One region of the Streptomyces sp. NPDC030995 genome, then DNA from elsewhere that is predicted to be linked to it. Evidence: predicted binding sites of a transcription regulator. Region 1 holds the regulator's gene; the other holds the start of a gene.

Region 1 (3,364 bases):
CCGAAGTCCCCGCCGACGCCGCTCAGGACGACGCCGAGCCGAAGGCCGCCGACTCCGCCGACAAGGCGGAGGGGGCGGCCCCGGCCGGGGACACCGCACAGGCCGCAGGCCAGGAAACAGCCCTGCTGGCGCAGCTGGACCAGGCCCGTACGGCGCTCTCCGAGCGCACCGCGGACCTCCAGCGGCTCCAGGCGGAGTACCAGAACTACCGCCGCCGGGTGGACCGGGACCGGGTCACGGTCAAGGAGATCGCGGTCGCGTCCCTCCTGACGGAGCTCCTCCCGACCCTGGACGACATCGGCCGGGCACGGGATCACGGCGAGCTGGTCGGCGGCTTCAAGTCGGTGGCCGAATCGCTGGAGACGGTCGCCGCCAAGATGGGCCTGCAGCAGTTCGGCAAGGAGGGCGAGCCCTTCGACCCGACGATCCACGAGGCCCTGATGCACTCGTACGCGCCGGACATCACGGAGGACACCTGCGTGGCGATCCTTCAGCCGGGGTACCGGATCGGCGAGCGTACGATCCGTCCCGCACGGGTCGCGGTGGCCGAGCCCCAGCCGGGCGCGGCCCCCAAGTCCGAGTCCGCGGAGGGCGAAGCGCCGTCGGACAAGGACGCGGATGCCCCCGACAAGGGCTGATGCACCACACGTAGAGGCACGAGAGGAGGGACACCGGGGATGAGCACGAAGGACTTCGTCGAGAAGGACTACTACAAGGTCCTCGGTGTCCCGAAGGACGCCACCGAGGCCGAGATCAAGAAGGCGTACCGGAAGCTCGCGCGCGAGTTCCACCCGGACGCCAACAAGGGCGACGCCTCCGCCGAGGAGCGCTTCAAGGAGATCTCCGAGGCGAACGACATCCTCGGCGACGCGAAGAAGCGCAAGGAGTACGACGAGGCCCGCGCGCTGTTCGGCAACGGGGGCTTCCGCCCCGGTCCGGGCGGCGGCGGCTCGTTCAACTTCGACCTGGGTGACCTCTTCGGGGGCACCCAGCCGGGTGGCGGCCAGGCGGGCGGCTTCGGCGGCGGCCTGGGCGACGTCTTCGGCGGCCTCTTCAACCGCGGCGCCGGCGCCGGTGCGGGAACCCGTACCCAGCCGCGCCGCGGCCAGGACATCGAGTCGGAGGTCACCCTCTCCTTCACGGAGGCGGTGGACGGGGCCACGGTCCCGCTCCGGATGTCCTCCCAGGCGCCCTGCAAGGCCTGTTCGGGCACCGGCGACAAGAACGGCACCCCCAGGGTGTGCCCGACCTGCGTCGGCACCGGCCAGGTCTCGCGGGGCAGCGGCGGCGGCTTCTCGCTGACCGACCCGTGCGCGGACTGCAAGGGCCGCGGCCTGATCGCGGAGACCCCCTGTGACGTCTGCAAGGGCAGCGGGCGGGCCCGCAGCTCCCGGACCATGCAGGTCCGGATCCCGGCGGGCGTTTCCAACGGCCAGCGGATCCGGCTGCGCGGCAAGGGCGCGCCGGGCGAGCGCGGAGGTCCCGCGGGTGATCTCTACGTGGTGGTGCACGTCGATTCCCACCCGGTGTTCGGCCGCAAGGACGACAATCTGACGGTCACCGTGCCGGTGACGTTCGCGGAGGCGGCACTGGGCGCCGCCATCAAGGTCCCGACCTTGAACGGCCCCTCGGTGACGCTGAAGCTGCCCCCCGGCACCCCGAACGGGCGTACGATGCGGGCCCGCGGCAAGGGCGCTGTCCGCAAGGACGGCACCCGCGGCGACTTGCTGGTTACGGTGGAGGTCGAGGTCCCGACCGAGCTGTCGGACAAGGCCCGCGACGCGCTGGAGATGTACCGCGAGGCGACGGAGTCGCACGACCCGCGCTCCGCGCTGTTCGAGTCCGCGAAGGGAGCATGAGCATGGACGGCCGCCGACGAACCTCCCGCTTGGGGAATGGGTACCAGCTCACCGACGAGACCCCGGTCTACGTGATCTCGGTGGCCGCCCAGCTCTCGGGTCTGCACCCGCAGACCCTCCGCCAGTACGACCGCCTCGGCCTGGTCTCCCCGGACCGTACGGCCGGCCGCGGCCGGCGCTACTCGGCCCGTGACATCGAGCTGCTCCGCACGGTGCAGGCGCTGTCCCAGGACGAGGGCATCAACCTGGCGGGCATCAAGCGGATCATCGAGCTGGAGAACCAGGTCGCCGCGCTCCAGCAGCGCGTGGCCGAGCTCTCCGCCGCGGTGGACGGTGCGGCGGCCACGCTGCAGGCCCGCGAGGCCCAGGTGCACGCCTCGTACCGGCGCGACCTGGTCCCGTACCAGCCTCCGCAGCCGGGCAGTGCCCTGGTGGTCTGGCGGCCGAGCCCCAAGCGCCCGATGGACTGACGCCGGACGCGTGCCGGTGCTCGGTGTACACCTTCAGGCTCCGCCCCTCCCAGGGCGGGGCCTGAGGCGTTTTCCGAGGCGTTCCTAGAGGCCTTCCGGGTCCAGGTCCTCGGGGTCGCAGGGCTGTCCCGGGTCGCAGGGCCGGGTGAGGATGCCGGACTGGGCGATGAGGTAGCCGAGCTGGGCGCGGCTGCCGCTGCCGAGGGTGGTGGCGAGTTTGGCGATGTGGGCGCGGCAGGTGCGGACGTTCATGCCGAGGCGGCGGGCGATGGCCTCGTCGACGTGGCCCTCGATGAGCAGCTGGGCGATGCTCCGCTGCACGCCCGAGATCCCGCCGGGGGTGCGCCGGTAGGTCACTTCCTGCTGGAGGGGCACGGCGCGGTGCCACAGCTGCTCGAACACCTTGATGAGGTAGTCGACCAGCCCCGGGTGGCGCAGTTCCAGGGCGACCCGCCGGTCGTCGCTCACCGGGATGAAGGCGACCGTGCGGTCGAAGATGATGAGGCGCTCTATCAGTTCCTCGAGCGTGCGGATCTCCACCTTGCCCGTGGAGATCCGGTCCACGTAGGCGAGCGTGCCCTGGCTGTGCCGTGCGGTGTGCTGGTAGAGGGTCCGTATGCTGACCCCGCGGTCGATCAGCGGCTGGTCGCGTTCCAGGGCCTGGGTGAGGGCCTCGGAGGGCCGGGCGCCGCCGGGCTGGACGGTGAGCACCTCGGTGTGGCATTCGGCCGTCGCGAGGTTCAGCGCGGCGTTGATCCGCTCGAAGCCCTCCAGCACCGTGATGGCGTGGGTGTTGGCCGGGCTCTGTGCGCTGATGGCCAGGAAAGGCTCGAAAGTGTCGGTGAGATCTACAGCGCTGCGTCGGCGATCCTGGATCTCACGTTCAATCGGATGGAGCCGTTGAGCCAATGCGACGGACGGGGGAACCGGGCGCAGCTGGTTCGCGTCATCCGGGTCGGGCTGCAGAAGGGCGAATTCAAGCAGGCAGGGGGCGTTCTGGATCTCGCTCCGGGCGATCCGGCCCGTGCTCAGCGC
Region 2 (3,364 bases), on a different contig from region 1:
GAGGACGTCGCCGCCCGCGCCGGTCACCGCGAGGCCGGTGGCCACGCCGGGGACGGCGGTGCGCCGCTCGGCCGGGTCCTGGGCGGACTCCGGGACGTGGTGGGGCCGTCCGATCAGGCCGCGCAAGTCGTCGGAGCCGATGCTGAAGGGCAGTTCCCGCTCGCCCAGTTCGTGCTGTGCGGCCACCTTGCGCAGCAGCCTCGCGATGGACCGCTCCAGGGTGCGCACGCCCGCCTCGCGGGTGTACTCCCCGGCCAGCTTGCGCAGGGCGTCCTCCTCCAGGACCACCTCGTCGGATCCGAGGCCGGCGCGCTCCAGCTGACGCGGCAGCAGGTGGTCGCGTGCGATGACCACCTTCTCGTCCTCGGTGTACCCGTCGAGGCGGACGAGCTCCATCCGGTCGGCCAGTGCCTCGGGGATGGCCTCCAGGACGTTGGCCGTGGCCAGGAAGACGACGTCGCTCAGGTCGAGTTCCACCTCCAGGTAGTGGTCGCGGAAGGTGTGGTTCTGCGCGGGGTCCAGGACCTCCAGCAGGGCGGCCGCCGGGTCGCCGCGGAAGTCGGAGCCCACCTTGTCGATCTCGTCGAGGAGGACGACGGGGTTCATCGCCCCGGCCTCCTTGATGGCCCGTACGATCCGGCCGGGCAGCGCGCCGACGTACGTACGGCGGTGGCCGCGGATCTCGGCCTCGTCGCGTACGCCGCCGAGCGCGACCCGGACGAACTTGCGGCCCATGGCGTGGGCCACGGACTCCCCGAGGGAGGTCTTGCCGACGCCGGGCGGGCCGACGAGCGCGAGCACGGCTCCGCCGCGCCGCCCGCCGATGACGCCCATGCCGCGCTCGCCGCGCCGCTTGCGCACGGCCAGGTACTCCGTGATGCGGTCCTTCACGTCGCTCAGCCCGGCGTGCTCGGCGTCCAGCACCGCGCGGGCGCCCTGGATGTCGTATTGGTCCTCGGTGCGCTCGTTCCAGGGCAGTTCGAGCACGGTGTCCAGCCAGGTGCGGATCCAGGAGCCCTCCGGGCTCTGGTCACTGGCCCGCTCCAGCTTCTCGACCTCCTTGAGCGCGGCCTCCCGTACCTTCTCGGGGAGGTCGGCGGCCTCGACGCGGGCCCGGTAGTCGTCGGACTCCTCGCCTTCCTTCTCCCCGCCCAGCTCGCGCAGTTCCTTGCGTACGGCCTCCAGCTGGCGCCGGAGCAGGAACTCCCGCTGCTGCTTTTCGACGCCGTCCTGGACGTCCTTGGCGATGGACTCGGCCACGTCCTGCTCGGCGAGGTGGTCGCTGAGCCACTTGACGGCGAGCTTGAGGCGGGCGACCGGGTCTGCGGTCTCCAGCAGCTCGACCTTCTGGGTGACGGTCAGGAACGGCGAGTATCCGGAGTTGTCCGCGAGTGCGGACACCCCTTCGATCTGCTGGACCCGGTCCACGACCTGCCAGGCCCCGCGCTTCTTGAGCCAGCTCGTGGCGAGCGCCTTGTACTCCTTGACGAGCTCGGTCACCACCCCGGGCAGCGGGTCCGGGACCGCCTCCTCCACGATCTCGCCCTCGACCCAGAGCGCGGCGCCGGGCCCGGTGGTCCCGGCCCCGATGCGGACGCGCCCGCGCCCGCGGATGAGCGCGCCGGGGTCCCCGTCGGAGAGCCGTCCCACCTGCTCGACCGTCCCGAGCACCCCGGTCCCGGCGTACTTCCCGTCGACCCGCGGCACGAGCAGCACCCGGGGCTTCCCGTCGCCCGACGCCGCCTGCGCGGCCTCGACGGCCGCCCGTACCTCGGCGTCGGACAGGTCGAGCGGAACGACCATCCCGGGCAGCACGACCTCGTCATCGAGCGGCAACACGGGCAGGGTGAGCGTTACGGACGTCGAAGCCATGATCTTCCCTCCGGCAGTGAAGTTGAGCTATGCCGACTCAATGCATGTGCGCCTCCCAATGTTCCCCAACGCCCGTTCGCCGGGGGCGAACAGCCCGATCACAGGTACTGATGAGTGTCTTGGAGCGACGGCAGAGCTGCCCGCGTCCGGGGGGATCGCCGGCCCGGCCGGCGGTCGGTCACTCGTTCGGGTGGCAGGCGGGGATTCCGGGGCGCGGTGAGGACTGCCTCTCTAGCTTGCTGTCATGACGGCATTGGCAGAGGTTGGGGGAGGGCAGGCACGCCCGGTACACCTTCCGCCTGCGCGTGTCGTCTGGCGCCCGTACGGCTTTGTTGGGTGAGTGGGACCGGTGCCGGTGGGTGTGGAACCAGTGCGTCGCTCAGTCACGGGCGGCACACAAGGCCAAGGAGAAGTGCGGGCCTGCCGGTCTCGACAAAATGCTCACGGGATGGCGTGCAGGGCATGAATGGCTGCGCGCGGGTGGGAGTGTGCCCCAGCAGCAAGTCATCCGGGACTTCGCCTCCTCTCGCGCCAAGGCCGTCAAGGACATCAAGGCGCGGTTGCCGATGCGGCGGCGGGCGGGGATGCCCCGGTTCAAGAAGAAGGCTGTCGCCGATCCGACACTCAACTACACCCGTCGTGCCTTTCGACTGAAGGATGGCCGTCTGCACCTGGCAGGCGGCATATCGCTGACGGTGGTGTGGTCGCGCGACCTGCCCGCCGATCCGTCGAGCGTGCGCGTCTACCGGGACAGCCTCGGCCACTGGTACGCATCCTTCGTCGTCCAGGCAGAGTCGCAGCCTCTTCCCGCGACCGGTGCGGTGATCGGCGTCGACTGGGGTGTGACGGAGACCTCGACCACCACGAGCGACGACCACGACCTCCCGCACCCCGAGTACGGCAAGCAGTCGGCGTGGAAGTTGGCGGGCTATCAGCGGATGATGGCCCGCCGGAAGCCGAAGCGCGGTCAGGCCGCGTCGAAGGGCTACCGGAAGGCGAAGCGGCAGGCCGCGAAGGTCCAGAAGAAGATCGCCCGGCAACGCCAGGACACGGCCCGCAAGTGGGCCAAGCGCGTGGTGACGGACTTCGACCACCTCGCGGTCGAGGACTTCCGCCCAAAGTTCCTCGCCAAGTCGACCATGGCCCGCAAAGCAGCGGACGCGGCCATCTCGGCCACCAAGCGCGAGCTGATCAACATGGCGCGCAAGCACGGCCGGATCATCTATCTCGTGGACCCGGCGCACACCACCATGGACTGCGGACGGTGCGGAGCGAGAACCAAGCACGCGCTGCCGCTGTCGGAACGTACGTACACGTGCACCACGTGCGGAGCCGTCTCCCGGAGAGACAAGAACTCCGCCCGCGTGATGCTCACCCGGGCTGGTCTCACCCCGGCTACCGCTGATCGTGGAAGACCCGACGGACCGCCGGTCCGCCAGGCAGCGTGAGGTAGGAATCCCCTCATTCATGAGGGGGAGGATTCAAGCCTGAT

Evidence for each region. Region 1 encodes HspR, which represses chaperone genes until heat shock. Its sites were predicted from a motif close to TTGAGNNNNNNNNNCTCAA; they were not measured.
Region 2: the regulator HspR is predicted to act here: its motif matches at 1,895-1,913, upstream of lon (endopeptidase La).

The regions. Positions count from the first base shown of each region.
Region 1 covers NZ_JBVIFS010000013.1:66,387-69,750, forward strand. The annotation lists gene grpE (nucleotide exchange factor GrpE) at 1-638, shown strand, start outside; gene dnaJ (molecular chaperone DnaJ) at 678-1,859, shown strand; gene ACZ45T_RS20650 (heat shock protein transcriptional repressor HspR) at 1,862-2,329, shown strand; gene ACZ45T_RS20655 (helix-turn-helix transcriptional regulator) at 2,414-3,364, opposite strand, start outside.
Region 2 covers NZ_JBVIFS010000001.1:690,659-694,022, reverse strand. The annotation lists gene lon (endopeptidase La) at 1-1,872, opposite strand, end outside; gene ACZ45T_RS03435 (RNA-guided endonuclease InsQ/TnpB family protein) at 2,136-3,320, shown strand.